2 regions of the Xanthomonas graminis pv. graminis genome follow, and region 2 is predicted to be linked to the other one. Evidence: riboswitches for the same ligand, from Rfam matches in the RefSeq annotation. Region 2 holds a riboswitch; the other holds the start of a gene.
The links. Region 2 has a riboswitch for cobalamin ahead of KHF85_RS01225 (ribonucleoside-diphosphate reductase subunit alpha). Riboswitches for the same ligand answer to the same signal wherever they lie in the genome.
Positions count from the first base shown of each region.

Region 1 (7,168 bases), 960 kb from region 2:
ATCGACATCGACCAGCTGCCGAAGGTCATCAACTACGACCTGCCGATGGTCGCCGAGGACTACGTGCACCGGATCGGCCGCACCGGCCGCAACGGCGCGCAGGGCGAGGCGGTGTCGCTGGTGGCGCAGGACGAGGCCAAGCTGCTGCGCGCGATCTCGCGCATGCTCAAGCGCGAGATGGACATCCGCGACGTGCCGGGCTTCGAACCGTCCACGCCGATCCGCTGGGGCAACAACAATCCGGCCGACGAGCGTCCGGGCGGCCAGCGTCCGCCGCGCAAGAGCACCCATGTGCGGCGTCCGCACGGCGACGCGCCGCGCGCGCACGCGCATGCCGGGGCCAAGCCGGCCGGCGGCACCCAGCCGGGCGGCGCACGCCGCCAGGGCGAGCGCCGCCGCAGCGGCGGCCAGCCCAGCGCCGCACGCTAAGCGCAGGCGACCGTAGCAGCACGAACGCCGCCTTCGGGCGGCGTTCGTGTTTTCGCCACGCACCGCTCTCGCCAGACCGCCGCAGTGCCGGCGCTCCGCCAGCCGGTTCTCCCCGCCACCTACAATGACGCCATGGATATCTTCAAGAGCTTTACCCTGGAGGCAGCGCATCGCCTGCCCAACGTCCCGCCCGGCCACAAGTGCGCGCGACTGCACGGGCATTCGTTCCGGATCGAGCTGCACGTCAGCGGCGAACCCGGCGCCGACAGCGGCTGGGTCATGGACTTCGGCGACATCAAGGCCGCGTTCGGCCCGATCTACGACCGACTCGACCACCACTACCTCAACGACATCGAGGGGCTGGAAAACCCGACCAGCGAACGTCTGGCGGTATGGATCTGGGAACGGCTCAAGCCGGTATTGCCGCTGCTGAGCGAGATCGTGGTGCACGAGACCTGCACGTCGGGTTGCCGCTATCGCGGTCCGCAGGCCTGAGCGCGGGGATGCGCAAGCGCGGCAGGGCGGCGCCGGATGGCGTGCCGATGGCCGGTTTCCGCCCAAGGCGCGGCAGCGGCGCAAAGGATGCCTGCCTGGCGCATCCGCAGGCCCGGGCAAAGCCCGGCAGACCTACGCCAACCCATTGATCGGAAAGCCAGTTTGAACGCTTCCTGAGCGCCTTCAGAAAGCAATGTTGCATTGCAGCAGAATCCGCGTATGTTGCACTGCAACAGCAATCGGCATTCCCCTGGAGTCGCATGATGTCCGCTCAGTTCAACGATCAATTCAGCAACTACACCCAGCAGTTCGCCGCCGCCGCTTCGCGCGCCAACCGTCTGGCGTTGGAAAGCGCTGAGAGCGTGTTCGGCGTGCAGCTGAAGACCTTCGAGAAGAACGTCGCCGCGACCACCGGCTTCCTCGGCGAGCTCACCGAAGCGCGCGACCTCGGCAGCGTGCAGTCGCTGTGGCCGAAGGGCCTGCAGATCGCCCGCGACAACTTCGAGCGGCTGGCCACGGCCAACCAGGAAGTGTTCGGCCTCGGCCTGAAGACCTCCGAAGCCATCGGTCAGCTCGCCAAGAGCCAGTTCGAGGCGGCCAGCGACCAGGCCGCGCCGAAGGCCAAGACCAAATAAGTCCACTGCGGCGCAGCCGCACGACTGACAAGTGGTACGCGCGGGTCCCTCCCCCCGTGCAGCCAAGACCCGGTAGATCCCTCCCTCTACCGGGTCTTTTTTATGGCCGGGATTCGGGATTCGGGATGACCAACCTGCGGCTGTCGAAGCGCGCGCGGGATTCGGGATTTGCGCAACGGCCAGGCATGCTTGCGCTTCTTGCCAGCGGCCCCCACCTGAGGTTTTTCCAGCCCGGCCTCGGGACTGAACGCGCCTTCTGCACAGGAAGCCCTCCCACCCGGAAGCCGTTCCTGCGCGGTGCGCGCTTGCGGGCGGGCGCAGACTCAGCCCTGCGCCGTCTGCATGCCCTGCCATGGGCACAACGACGCCGCCAGCACGGCCGGATCCGGCTGCGGCCGGTACGGCAGCCGCCCCCAGCACGGCATCGGCAAGCGCTCCTGCAGCATCTGCATATTGGCGTCGATGCGCTCCATCGCCGGATCGATCTCGTTGCCGATCCAGCCGATGCAGCGCAGGCCGTCGGCGGCGATCGCCGCGGCGCTGAGCCGGGCGTGGTTGAGGCAACCCAGGCGCAGGCCGACCACCAGCACCACCGGCAGCGCCAGCGCGCGCGCCAGGTCGGCCTGCTCCAGGGTCGCCGACAGCGGCGCCGCCCAGCCGCCGACGCCCTCCACCACCACCACGTCGGCCTGCGCACGCAGCCGCGCGAAGGCGGTGGCGATCGGCCCCAGTTCCACGCATACCCCGGCGTCGGCGGCCGCCAGTTCCGGCGCCAGCGGCAGCGGCAAGGCGTAGGGATTGAGGTCGGCGTAGTCCGGGCGCGGCAGGCTCGCCGCCCGCAGCGCCAGCGCATCCTCGTTGCGCCAGCCGTCCGCGCTGCGCTCGCAGCCGCTGGCGACCGGCTTCATGCCCAGCGCCGTCTGCCCGCGCGCGCGCAACGCATGCAGCAGCGCGGTGCTGGCGACGGTCTTGCCGATGCCGGTATCGGTGCCGGTAACGTAGAAGGCGGGGACGCTCATCGTTGCAGGATCCTCGAGGTCGGCGCATGCGGCGCGGGCGCGCAGGATAGCCGGGGCCAGGCGCCGGCGCACAGGCCGCCAGCGGCCGCTGCTAGACTCGGATGATGTTCGCTTCCTCTTCGCTCACCGGCAGCAAGCCGGAACAGTACGCCCAGCTGCTCGCCCAGGCCCGCGCCCTGGTCAGCGGCGAGCCCGACCGCATCGCCAATGCCGCCAACCTGGCGGCGCTGGTGTACCACGCGCTGCCGCGGCTGAACTGGGTCGGTTTCTACCTGTACGACGGCAAGGAACTGGTGGTCGGGCCGTTCCAGGGCCTGCCCGCGTGCGTGCGCATCCCCCTGCACAAGGGCGTGTGCGGCGCCGCCGCCAGCACCGGCCAGACCCAGCGCATCGACGACGTCGAGGCCTTTCCCGGGCATATCGCCTGCGATGCGGCCTCGCGCTCGGAGCTGGTGGTGCCGCTGCTGCGCGACGGCGCGCTGGTCGGCGTGTTCGACCTGGACAGCCCGGACCTGGCGCGCTTCGACGCCGACGACCAGCACGGCCTGGAGGCGATCGCCCAGGTCTTCGTCGACGCGCTGCGATGAGCCAGCGATGAGCACGCAGAAGCTGCGCAACATCGGTCCCAAGAGCGCGGCCTGGCTGCGCCAGGTCGGCCTGCGCACACAGGAGGACCTGGCCGCGGCCGGTGCGGTGGGCGCATTCCTCAAGGTCAAGCGTGCCGGCTTCAAGCCCAGCCTCAACCTGCTGTACTCGCTGGAAGGCGCGCTGACGGGCTGCCATTGGCAGGAACTGCCCGAGGCGCGGCGCGCGCAACTGCTCGGCGAGCTGGACACCGCGGCGGCGCAGCTGCCGGCGCAGCGCGGCCTGCCGGTGGCCGGACCGGTGGCGACCACCCATTTCGACCACGATGGCGACCGCCGCGACACGCCTTATGCGCAGGACGCGCACGACGCCTCCGGCGGCCATGCGTACGACGCCGATCAAGAACCCGACCGCGATGGCCACGCAGGCGAGCGCGACGCCGACTGATCCGTGCGCCGCAGCGGCGATCGCGTACAATCGCGCCGCTTAAGGTGACCCGCCGGCTCCGGCCTGCAGGTTGAAACGGGAAGCCGGTGCGTCTTGCGACAAGGCCGGCGCTGCCCCCGCAACGGTAAGCGATCTGCGCTGACGACTTGCGCCACTGTGCCTTGGGCATGGGAAGGCGTCGCAGCCGGGAGTCCGACTCCCAGATCGCCAGCCCGGAGACCGGCCTTGCAGTTCACTGGTTGCGATGCGGAGGGCGTCGCGGCGTGCCGCGCCGCGTCTGGCGCCGTCCGCTCGCACCTTCCGTTCACGACTCCTTTGCCGTCACAGCGCGCCCGCGCGCCGGAGTTGCCCCATGTCGTCCCGCCTGCTTTCGGTCGCGATCGCGTCCGCCCTGTCCCTGCCCTCGCTGGCGCTCGCCGCCGATGCCGCCACCGACCTGGACCAGGTCCTGGTCACCGCCACCCGCACCCAGATCGCGGTGGAGGACACCGTGGTCCCGGCGCAGGTGATCGACCGCGCCGAGATCGAGCGCAGCCAGGCCACGTCGCTGGCGCAGCTGCTGCAGGGCCGCGCCGGCATCGGCGTGTCCAACCAGGGCGGGCTCGGCAAGCTGACCACGCTGAGCCTGCGCGGCAGCGAATCGGACCACGTGCTGGTGCTGGTGGACGGCGTGCGCATCGGCTCGGCCAGCGCCGGCCTGGCCGCGTTCCAGGACCTGCCGCTGAGCCAGATCGAGCGCATCGAGATCGTGCGCGGCCCGCGCTCGAGCCTGTACGGCTCCGATGCGATCGGCGGCGTGATCCAGATCTTCACCCGCCGCGGCGGCCAGGGCCTGCAGCAGAACCTGAGCCTGGGCGCCGGCAGCCACGGCCTGCGCGAAGCCAGCGCCGGCTTCAGCAACCGCGGCGAGCGCGGCTGGCTATCGGTGCAGGGCGGCTACCAGAACACCGACGGCATCAACGCCTGCAACGGCTCGGCCACCCTGTTCGCCGGCTGCTTCGTCGACGAGCCGGACCGCGACGGCTACCGCAACACCTCGCTCAGCGCGCGCGGCGGCTATGCGCTGAGCGACACGCTGCGTATCGAAGGCCAGGCGCTGAACATCGACAGCCGCAACGAGTACGACGGCGATGCGCTGTTCGCCGGCAACGAGGCCGACAACACCCAGCAGGTGGTCGGCGGCAAGCTCGACTGGACCCCGTCCGAGCGCGTGCATCTGGCCGCGCAGCTCGGCCGCAACAGCGACCAGGCCGACAGCTACTACCACGCCGCCGGCAGCGACACGCGCAGCTTCGTCAGCACCTTCGACAGCCGCCGCGACAGCGCCTCGCTGCAGGGCGACTTCGGCCTGGCCGAAGGCCATCTGCTCAGCGCCGGCGCCGACTGGCAGCGCGAGCAAGTCACCGGCACCACCGCCTTCGACGTGGACCAGCGCGACAACACCGGCGTGTTCGCCGAGTACCAGGGCCGCTTCGGCGCGCAGCAGGTGCAGGCCAGCGTGCGCAGCGACGACAATGAACAGTTCGGCCAGCACACCACCGGCAGCCTCGGCTGGGGCCTGGCGCTGGACGGCGGCTTCAAGCTCACCGCCAGCCTCGGCACCGGCTTCAAGGCGCCGACCTTCAACGACCTGTACTACCCGTTCTCCGGCAATCCGGAACTGAAGCCGGAGAAGTCCAAGAGCGGCAACCTGGGCGTGGCGCAGTACGCCGATGCCTGGAACTGGACGTTCAACGTCTACGAAAACCGCGTCGACGACCTGATCTCCTACGACGCCGCCAGCTTCCTGCCGGTGAACGTGGACAAGGCGCGGATCCGCGGCGCCGAGCTGACCGGCTACGCCACGCTGGCCGGCTGGGAACTGTCGGCGCAGCTCAGCCACACCGATCCGCGCAACCGCAGCGACGGCGCCAACCGCGACAACTGGCTGGCGCGGCGCGCGCAGGACACCGCGCGGCTGGACGTGGACCGCGGCTTCGGCCCGGTCAAGCTCGGCGTCACCGCGTTCGGCAGCGGCCACCGCTACGACGACGCGGCCAACAGCGTGCGCCTGGCCGGCTACGGCACGCTGGACCTGCGCGTGGAATACGCGTTCGCCGCGGACTGGACGCTGCAGGCCAAGGCCAGCAACGTGTTCGATCGCGACTACCAGACCATCAATTGGTACAACCAGCCGGGCCGCGAATACGCGCTGACCCTGCGCTACGCACCGGCAGCGCGCTGAGTCCCCGCAGCGGGCTGCGCCTTGGGGTGCGACCCGCTTCACCGACATGCGTCCTGCTGGACAGCGAAAGTCGCTGCAGCCTCGGTGAAGGCAAGCACGCCTCGACTCGGGCGCTACTGTTGCAGTGACGTTGTGGGAGCGACTTCAGTCAGTCGCTCCCAGGGTTTTTCTGTGTCTGCAGCTGCATGAAGAACGCTGCGGCGATGCCAGACCGACCACGCCAACAACCGCATCCCCCGATATCGGCAGTTCGCATGCCGTGCGTCGGGGACCAAGTGCAGACGCGCGCCCCTGTAGGAGCGGCTTCAGCCGCGACCGGGCGCTACCGGCAAAGCGTCGCGGCTGAAGCCGCTCCTACAGGGGTTGATCGACTGTCAGGTCGATTGCAGTGCCCGATGCCGCATGCGTGCCGCAGGTGCAATGGCCCGCCTCACCCCAGCGCCAGCAGCTCGCGCAGGTCGTCCATCAGCAGCACCACGTCGGCCGCGGCCAGGTCCAGGTCGCGCGGATAGCCGTAGCGCACCAGTGCGGCCGGCATGCCGGCGGCATGCGCGGCCTGCAGGTCGGTGCCGGAATCGCCGACCATCAGGCAACGCGCCGGCGGCTGCGCGAACTGCTGCGCCAGGTGCAGCAGCGGCAACGGGCTGGGCTTGCGCTCGGGCAGGCTGTCGCCGCCGAGCAGCGCGGCGAACGCATCGGCCACACCCAGATGGCGCAACAACGGCAACACCAACGCCGACGGCTTGTTGGTGCACAGCGCCAGGGTCACGCCGCGCGCGCGCAACTGCGCCAGCGCCTCGGCCACGCCCGGGTACAGGCGCGGGCTGCGCAGCAGGCAGGCTTCGTAGTGGCGCATGAAGGTGGGCATCACCGCGTCGATCGGGGTGGCGTCGTGCGCATGCCGCCACGCGGCCTCGACCAGCTTGCGCACGCCCTCGCCGATCCAGCCGAGCACGGTGGCCTCCGGCACGCGCGCCAGGCCGAATTCGGCCAGGGTGCGATTGAGCGCTTCGGCGATATCGGCGCCGCTGTCCACCAGGGTGCCGTCCAGATCGAACACCACCAGCGCATACGGAAATGTCATGTCGTTCCTGGAGACGAAGAGCAGCGCCCATTGTAGGCGCCACGCTCCGTCGCGATCCCCGTAAGGCACTTTGCCGAAACGTGCGATCAGGACATCCAGGAACACGCGCACGATCGCCGGCTGCTGCCGGCGCGAAGCGGACACGCCGCAGGCAAAATGCGCTGGCCATGCGCGAAGCGGACACCATCGCACGCGCCGCTACACGGCTCAGCGGAACAGCCGCCCCTGCGTCTGCATCGGCTCGGGTTCG
Region 1 covers NZ_CP076255.1:3,982,333-3,989,500, forward strand. Annotated here, with positions in the region: gene KHF85_RS17250 (DEAD/DEAH box helicase) at 1-429, shown strand, start outside; gene queD (6-carboxytetrahydropterin synthase QueD) at 562-924, shown strand; gene KHF85_RS17260 (phasin family protein) at 1,188-1,559, shown strand; gene bioD (dethiobiotin synthase) at 1,883-2,578, opposite strand; gene KHF85_RS17270 (GAF domain-containing protein) at 2,683-3,165, shown strand; gene KHF85_RS17275 (TfoX/Sxy family protein) at 3,173-3,610, shown strand; cobalamin riboswitch at 3,636-3,852, shown strand; gene btuB (TonB-dependent vitamin B12 receptor) at 3,963-5,834, shown strand; gene gph (phosphoglycolate phosphatase) at 6,265-6,918, opposite strand; gene dinB (DNA polymerase IV) at 7,126-7,168, opposite strand, start outside.
Region 1: linked by a shared signal. The riboswitch ahead of btuB (TonB-dependent vitamin B12 receptor) and the one ahead of KHF85_RS01225 (ribonucleoside-diphosphate reductase subunit alpha) in region 2 are both predicted to bind cobalamin.

Region 2 (7,168 bases):
CAGGACCCGCCGCCGCAGCTGTACAGCGGCGAGCGCCTGGCCGGCGCCTTCGAGCGCACCGCCTCGCGCCTGATCGAGATGCAGAGCGCCGAATACCTGGCCACCGCGCACCGCGCCTGAGGGGGGCGTGTGGGCCGCGGCCTGCCCTGGCGAGGGTCGGATTGCGCTGTGCCGCGGCACAGCGGCCGGGAAGTGTCGTTTACACGGGACGCTTGCCGCTTGCGTTCGTCGCGGCTGAAGCCGCTCCTACAGTGCACCCAGTCAGCCCGCCGCGGTTTCTGTAGGAGCGGCTTCAGCCGCGACGAACGAAGCAAGGCGACCGGCAGACGTCGCATTCCTGTCTGGGCCGACGGCCGCAACGAGCGAAGCGGCGCACGTGCCGACTGGTGCGATCCTGAAAAAATGCTTGCAATTAAATAGCGCGCTATGTAAATTGCGCCCATGCCGAAGCAGCGCGCCCCCGCCGAGATCCCCAGCCGCGACGCGGCGCTGCAGTTGGACCAGCAGCTGTGCTTCGCGCTGTACTCGGCCAACTTGGCCATGCACAAGCTCTACCGCGGCCTGCTGAAGACGCTGGACCTGACCTATCCGCAGTACCTGGTGATGCTGGTGCTGTGGGAAGGGGATGCGCGCACGGTCGGGGCGATCGGCGAGCGCCTGTTCCTGGATTCGGCCACGCTGACGCCGCTGCTGAAGCGCCTGCAGGCCGGCGGCCTGGTCACGCGCGAACGCTCGGCCGACGACGAGCGCCAGGTCGTGGTGCGCCTGACCGCCGCCGGCCGCGCGTTGCGCAACAAGGCTGGCGCGGTGCCCGAGCAGGTGTTCTGCGCGGCGGCGTGCTCGCTGCAGGAACTGCGCCAGCTCAAGCAGCAACTGGAAACCTTGCGCGGCAACCTGGGCGGCGGCTGACGCCCTTGCCACGGAGCCGACACCAAGCAATGACGTTTCGTTAATTAAGTAGTCTGCTATTAAATAGCTGTCAATCAACCGGCGCGACGCGCCTCATCAGGAGCAACCACCATGGCCTTACCCGAAAAGATCCTCTACACCGCCCACGCCACCGCGACCGGCGGCCGCGAAGGCCGCGCCGTGTCCTCCGACAAGGCGCTGGACGTGAAGCTGTCCACTCCGCGCGAACTGGGCGGCGCTGGCGGCGACGGCACCAATCCGGAGCAGCTGTTCGCGGCCGGCTATTCGGCCTGCTTCATCGGCGCGATGAAGGCGGTGGCCGCGCAGGACAAGCAGAAGTTGCCGGGCGAGATCAGCATCGAAGGCAGCGTCGGCATCGGCCAGATCCCGGGCGGTTTCGGTATCGCGGTGGAACTGCGCATCGCGGTGCCGGGCATGCCGCGCGAAGAGCTGCAGGCGCTGGTCGACAAGGCGCACCAGGTCTGCCCGTACTCCAACGCGACCCGCGGCAACATCGACGTGAATCTGGTCGTCCTCGACTGATCGATGCGGCCTGTCCGAAGACCCCGTCGCGCGTCCTGCGCGGCGGGGTTTTTTGCTGTCTGCCATACGGCAGTGGTCGAGTCAGCATGGCATGCGCTGCGACGCGATCGAGAGCGAGGGCGGAAGTTGGTCGGTGGAGAACTAGACGGCCTTGAACGTGCCGGCGGAACCAACTTGGTCGGGCGTGTTCCGGATGTGGGCGTGCGCGATCGCTCTGTTTTACACGCGCGGCGGTCATTGGCCCATGGCCGAGAGAGTCGCCGCTGCTTTTGCTGCCGCTGTTGCTTTTGCTTTTGATCTACCGGGTCTCCTCGGCGCGGCAGACCCGGCGGGCGAATACCCGAAGGGCGGCGCGCAGGATGCGCGACGTTTTTCGCTGGCACATGGGTGAGCCGGATAAAGGCGAAGCACTGCTTCGCCCCGGCGAACGGGCAGGCGCCGTGAGGCGCCTTGTTGTGGTCAAGTTTTGGTGGACACGTGGATAGGGGGTTTCAGGTAGTGGCTTTCTCGTAGTCGGCTGGAGATCGATAGCCGAGGGTGGAGTGCAGGCGGTGGGTGTTGTAGAAGCCGACGATGTAGTGGGTGATATCGGCGATGGCCTCGTTGGGGTTGGTGTAGCGACGCTGCCAGACGCGCTCCATTTTCAGGCTCAGGAAGAACCGCTCCATTACCGCGTTGTCCCAGCAGTTGCCCTTGCGGCTCATGCTGGCCACCAGCTTGTGCTTGGTCAGCAGGTCGCGGTGGGCCTGGCTGGCGTACTGGCTGCCGCGGTCGCTATGCACGATCAGCCCCGGCTTGGGCTGGCGCAGGGCAATGGCCATCTGCAAGGCGGTACAGACCAGCTCGGCCGGCATGGTCGGTGCCATTGCCCAGCCCACCACCTTGCGCGAGTACAGGTCCAGCACCGCGGCCAGGTACAGCCAGCCGCGCTCGGTGCGGATGTAGGTGATATCGGCCACCCAGGCCTGGTCGAGGGCGTCCGGGTTGAAGCGCCGATCCAGATGGTTGTCCGCCACCGGCATCTCGTGTCGGCTGTCGGTGGTATGGACGAACTTGCGCCTCCAGCGCGCCTTCAGTCCCTGCTGCTTCATCAGGCGGCGGACTCGATGGCGACTGGCGGGCAGACCCTGGGCCTTCAGGCTCGCGCTCAGCCGGCGGCTGCCATAGTTGCCGCCGCTGGCCTGGAACGCCGTCTGCAATGGCGCAGCGAGCGTGCACGCCCTCGGTGCTGAGCGCCGCCGACGGGCCGCATACAGCCCCGAGCGGCTCACGCCCAGCAGCTGGCACAGCCGGGCGGTTGCGGCCTTCTCCTGCCACTGATCGATCATCTGCTGGATCATTTCAGTTCCCAGGCGAAGAAGGCCGATGCTTTTTTTAACAAGCTGTTGTCCTCACGCAGTCGCTGGTTCTCCCGTTCCAACTCACGGATGCGTTGCTGCTCGGGGGTCAGGGGCCGACCTTGCCCAGGCTGGCCGGCATGCTCGGCCTCGTATTGGGCCAGCCAGCGACGCACGGCGCTATCGACCAAGTCCAGGTCGCGGCACACCTGACCCACGCTCAGGCCTTGGTCGCGGATCATTTGCACCACCTGCAGCTTGAAGGCGGTATCGAAATTTCTACGGATACGGGGCGTCATGTCGTTCAAAGTCCTCGCTGGGGATGATCATCCCCTATCGAGGTGTCCACGAGAATTAGACCAGGACACCTGCCCCGGGCTTGGCCGCGGAGCGGACAAGTGCCATCGAAAAATGCCCGTTGGGGCTGCGGACCCGGAGCGCGTAGCGCGGAGGGCGCGCTGCGGGGTGTGCTTGACCAGCCTTCGGCTGTGGTAAAGCGCTTCTTTTGGTTAATTTTCTTTGCACAAGCAAAGAAAAGTGACCCGCGCCAGCGGAAGCTCTTGCTCTTGCTCTTGCTTCAAAGCTTCAAGCTTCAAAGCTTCAAAAGCTCAATGCCAGAACCAAGGCAAAGGCAAAGGCTTTCGCCTTGCGGCGAGTCACTTTTCTTTGCTCGCGCAAAGAAAAGTAACCAAAAGAAAGCGCGCCCTGCCTAGCGCCCTCCGCGCTGCGCGCTCCGGGTCCGCGTCCATACCGGGGATTCGCGGAAGGGGCATCCTGCCCCTGCCGCGAACGGCGCACATCCATGTGCGCCGCCCTTCGGGTTTTTCCCCGCCATGGCCGCCGCTTCGGAAGGGAACCCAGTAAGTCAAAAGCAATGGCAACAGCAACAGCAACCGCCAAAGCAACAGCAACAGCAACAGCAACGCCTCACGCGATGACGCTGACAACAGCGCCGACGGTGGCGGGCCGCCTGTCATGGCGACAGCGATCGCATCGCCCTCGTACCGAACCCTTTGCCGTACCGACAGCCGCGGCGGCATTGCTGTGGCGCAGATTGAGGTGGAACTGGGTCAATGTAATAGTGCAGATCTCATCACTTTTGTGCGCGCCATGCTCAGTTCCGCCTACACCGCCGAGACCGTCGCCGCTTTCATCCAGGGCGCGCGCCGCCTGCTGGTGCTCACCGGTGCCGGCATGTCCGCCGAGAGCGGCGTGCCGACCTTCCGTGGTCAGGACGACAGCCTGTGGGCGCGCTTCGATCCGCAGCAGCTGGCCACCGAGGACGCCTGGCGGACGAACCCGGCGCTGGTGTGGGGTTGGTACCGCTGGCGCATGGCCATCGTCGCGCAGGCCCAGCCGCATGCCGGGCACCACGCGTTGGTGCGCCTGGCCGGACTGAAGCGCACCACGCTGGTGACCCAGAACGTGGACGACCTGCACCAGCGCGCCGGCAGCGAAGTCGCCGCACACCTGCACGGGCGGCTATCGGCGTTGCGTTGCGGCGATTGCGGCCAGGCCTGGCACGGACTGCTGCCGCCGATCGACCTGCAGGCACCGACCCAGCGCCTGGCGCCGCCGGCGTGCGCGGCCTGCGGCGGCGCCGTGCGCCCGGGCGTGGTCTGGTTCGGCGAGGCGTTGCCGGCCGCCGACTGGGCGCGCGCCGATCGCGCCGCCGATGCCGCCGACCTGGTGCTGGTGATCGGCAGCTCCGGCCTGGTCCATCCGGCGGCCGGGCTGCCGTTGCGTGCCAAGGAGCGCGGCGCCTACGTGGTCGAAATCAATCCCGACCCCAGCGGCCTGTCTTCGCGCGCCGACCTGCACTGGCGCGATAGCGCCGCGGCGGCACTGCCGCTGTTGCTGCAGCGCTGGCCGGCGGGCTGAGGCCGGCGCAAGCGCCGTGCCGCGGCAATCGCGACAGACCGCCAGCGCCGCCGCGGCGGCCCTTGCAGCGTATGCGATACGGCCCGCACCAGGCGCGATCCGGCGCCCGGCCGCAGAGGTTTGCCGCCCGCAGCGGCAAACTCTTGCCCCGCTTGGGTTTTCAGTTTTATGACTACATTTAGCGTTGACGACGCCCGGGGACCACACTATCTTGTGGTGGTCGGTTCCAGCGGCCACCAGGCTGCGGGATCAAAAGGGAAGCCGGTGCGGCGCGCGAGCGCTTAGGCCGGCGCTGCCCCGCAGCGGTAATTGGGAACGAACCCGTCACCCGCACTGAGGCGCCCTGCCTTGGGAAGCGATGGGCTAGGACACCGGCCATCGGCCGTCGCCCATAAGCCCGAAGACCTGCCGACAGCCGCGCGATGCACACAGCGCGGCGCCGACCGTTACATCTCCGGGGGGAGAGGGTCGGTGAAGCGTTGACCGCCCGCAGGCCTCGCGCCTGCGCCGTTGCGGTCTCTGCGACACCGCGTCTTCACCTGCTGATCCGGTCGGACCGTTGCCTGCGAGGGTCAGGCAGCCAGGTGCACCACGCTTGGAGACCTTCATGAGCCAGACCCACAGCCTGCCGGCCGCAGCCCCCCTCGACACCGCCGATGTCGACCCCACGCCTGCCGCCGCCGCTGCCGCGCAGCCCGATGCGGCCGCCAGCGAGCCGAGCAACGACCAGCGCGCCGTGACCTGGATCGTCAAGGACGGCGGCAACCGCCGCATGGCCTTCGACCGCTCGCGCCTGCAGCGCACCCTGGACCGGATCCATGCCGAGTTCCCGCAGCTGGACGTGGTCGACTACGAGCGCAAGGCGTTCGCCTTCGTCGAGAAGAAGGAAAGCCTGTCGGCCGACGAGATGGTCGACTACCTGATCCGCGAGGCCGAGTCGCGCGTGGACATCGCCACGCCGGAGTGGGAGTACTTCGCCGCGCGCCTGTACCTGCACCGCCTGTACAAGCGCGCCAGCAAGAACCGCTTCTACGATGCCGGCGAGAAGTACGGCTCCTACGTCGGCCTGCAGGAAAGCCTGGCCGACCGCGGCGTGTATTCGATCGACATCCTCAAGAACTACTCCAAGGACGAACTCGCCGAAGCCGGCAAGATGATCGACCCGGAGCGCGACAAGCTGTTCGCCTACAACGGCCTGTACCTGCTGGCTACGCGCTACCTGGCCACCGACAACTCGCGCAAGGTCTACGAGCTGCCGCAGGAGCGCTGGCTGACCATCGCGCTGTACCTGATGCAGGACGAAAAGCCTCGCGAACGCCGCATGCAGCTGGTCGGCGAGGCCTACTGGGCGCTGTCCAACCTGTACATGACCGTGGCCACGCCGACCCTGGCCAATGCCGGCAAGATCGGCGGGCAGCTGTCGAGCTGCTTCATCGACACCGTCGACGACAGCCTGCAGGGCATCTACGACTCCAATACCGACGTGGCGCGCGTGTCCAAGCACGGCGGCGGCGTCGGCGCCTACCTGGGCTACGTGCGCTCGTCCGGCTCGGCGATCCGCGGGGTCAAGAATTCCAGCGGCGGCGTGGTGCCGTGGATCAAGCAGCTCAACAACACCGCGGTGTCGGTGGACCAGCTCGGCCAGCGCAAGGGTGCCATCGCCGTGTACCTGGACATCTGGCACCGCGACATCGAGGCGTTCCTGGACCTGCGCCTGAACAACGGCGACCAGCGCCTGCGCGCGCACGACGTATTCACCGCGGTGTGCGTGCCGGACATCTTCATGGAAGCGGTGGAGCGCCGCGGCGAGTGGTACCTGTTCGACCCGCACGAGGTGAAGGAGGTCAAGGGCTGGTACCTGCAGGACTTCTTCGACGAGAAGCGCGGCGAAGGCACGTTCCGCGCCAGGTACGAGGAAGTGGTCGCCGACGAGCGTATCGGCCGCAAGGTGGTCAAGGCCATCGACATGCTCAAGCGGATCATGGTCAGCCAGCTGGAGACCGGCAACCCGTTCATGTTCTATCGCGACGAAGTCAATCGCATGAACCCGAACAAGCACCAGGGCATGGTCTATTCCAGCAACCTGTGCACCGAGATCCTGCAGAACATGAGCCCGACCCGGGTCATCCAGGAGATGATCAGCGGCGACCAGATCGTGACCACCAAGCAGGCCGGCGACTTCGTGGTGTGCAACCTGTCCTCGGTGAACCTGGGCCGCGCGGTCACCGCGCAGCCGGACCTGCTGTCGCCCGACGTGCTGGAACGGCTGATCCGGGTGCAGGTGCGCATGCTCGACAACGTCATCGATCTCAATGATCTGCCGGTGCCGCAGGCCACCATCACCAACCAGAAGTACCGCGCGATCGGCCTGGGCACCTTCGGCTGGCACCACCTGCTGGCGCAGAAGGGCATCGAGTGGAATTCCCGGCAGGCCGAGGACTATTGCGACGAGCTGTACGAGCGCATCAACTACCTGACCATCCAGGCGAGCCTGGCGC
Region 2 covers NZ_CP076255.1:289,918-297,085, forward strand. Annotated here, with positions in the region: gene zapE (cell division protein ZapE) at 1-120, shown strand, start outside; gene KHF85_RS01200 (MarR family winged helix-turn-helix transcriptional regulator) at 442-909, shown strand; gene KHF85_RS01205 (organic hydroperoxide resistance protein) at 1,021-1,452, shown strand; gene KHF85_RS01210 (hypothetical protein) at 1,604-1,843, shown strand; one part of gene KHF85_RS01215 (IS3 family transposase) at 1,944-2,836, opposite strand; one part of gene KHF85_RS01215 (IS3 family transposase) at 2,836-3,088, opposite strand; gene KHF85_RS01220 (SIR2 family NAD-dependent protein deacylase) at 3,900-4,670, shown strand; cobalamin riboswitch at 4,875-5,097, shown strand; gene KHF85_RS01225 (ribonucleoside-diphosphate reductase subunit alpha) at 5,278-7,168, shown strand, end outside.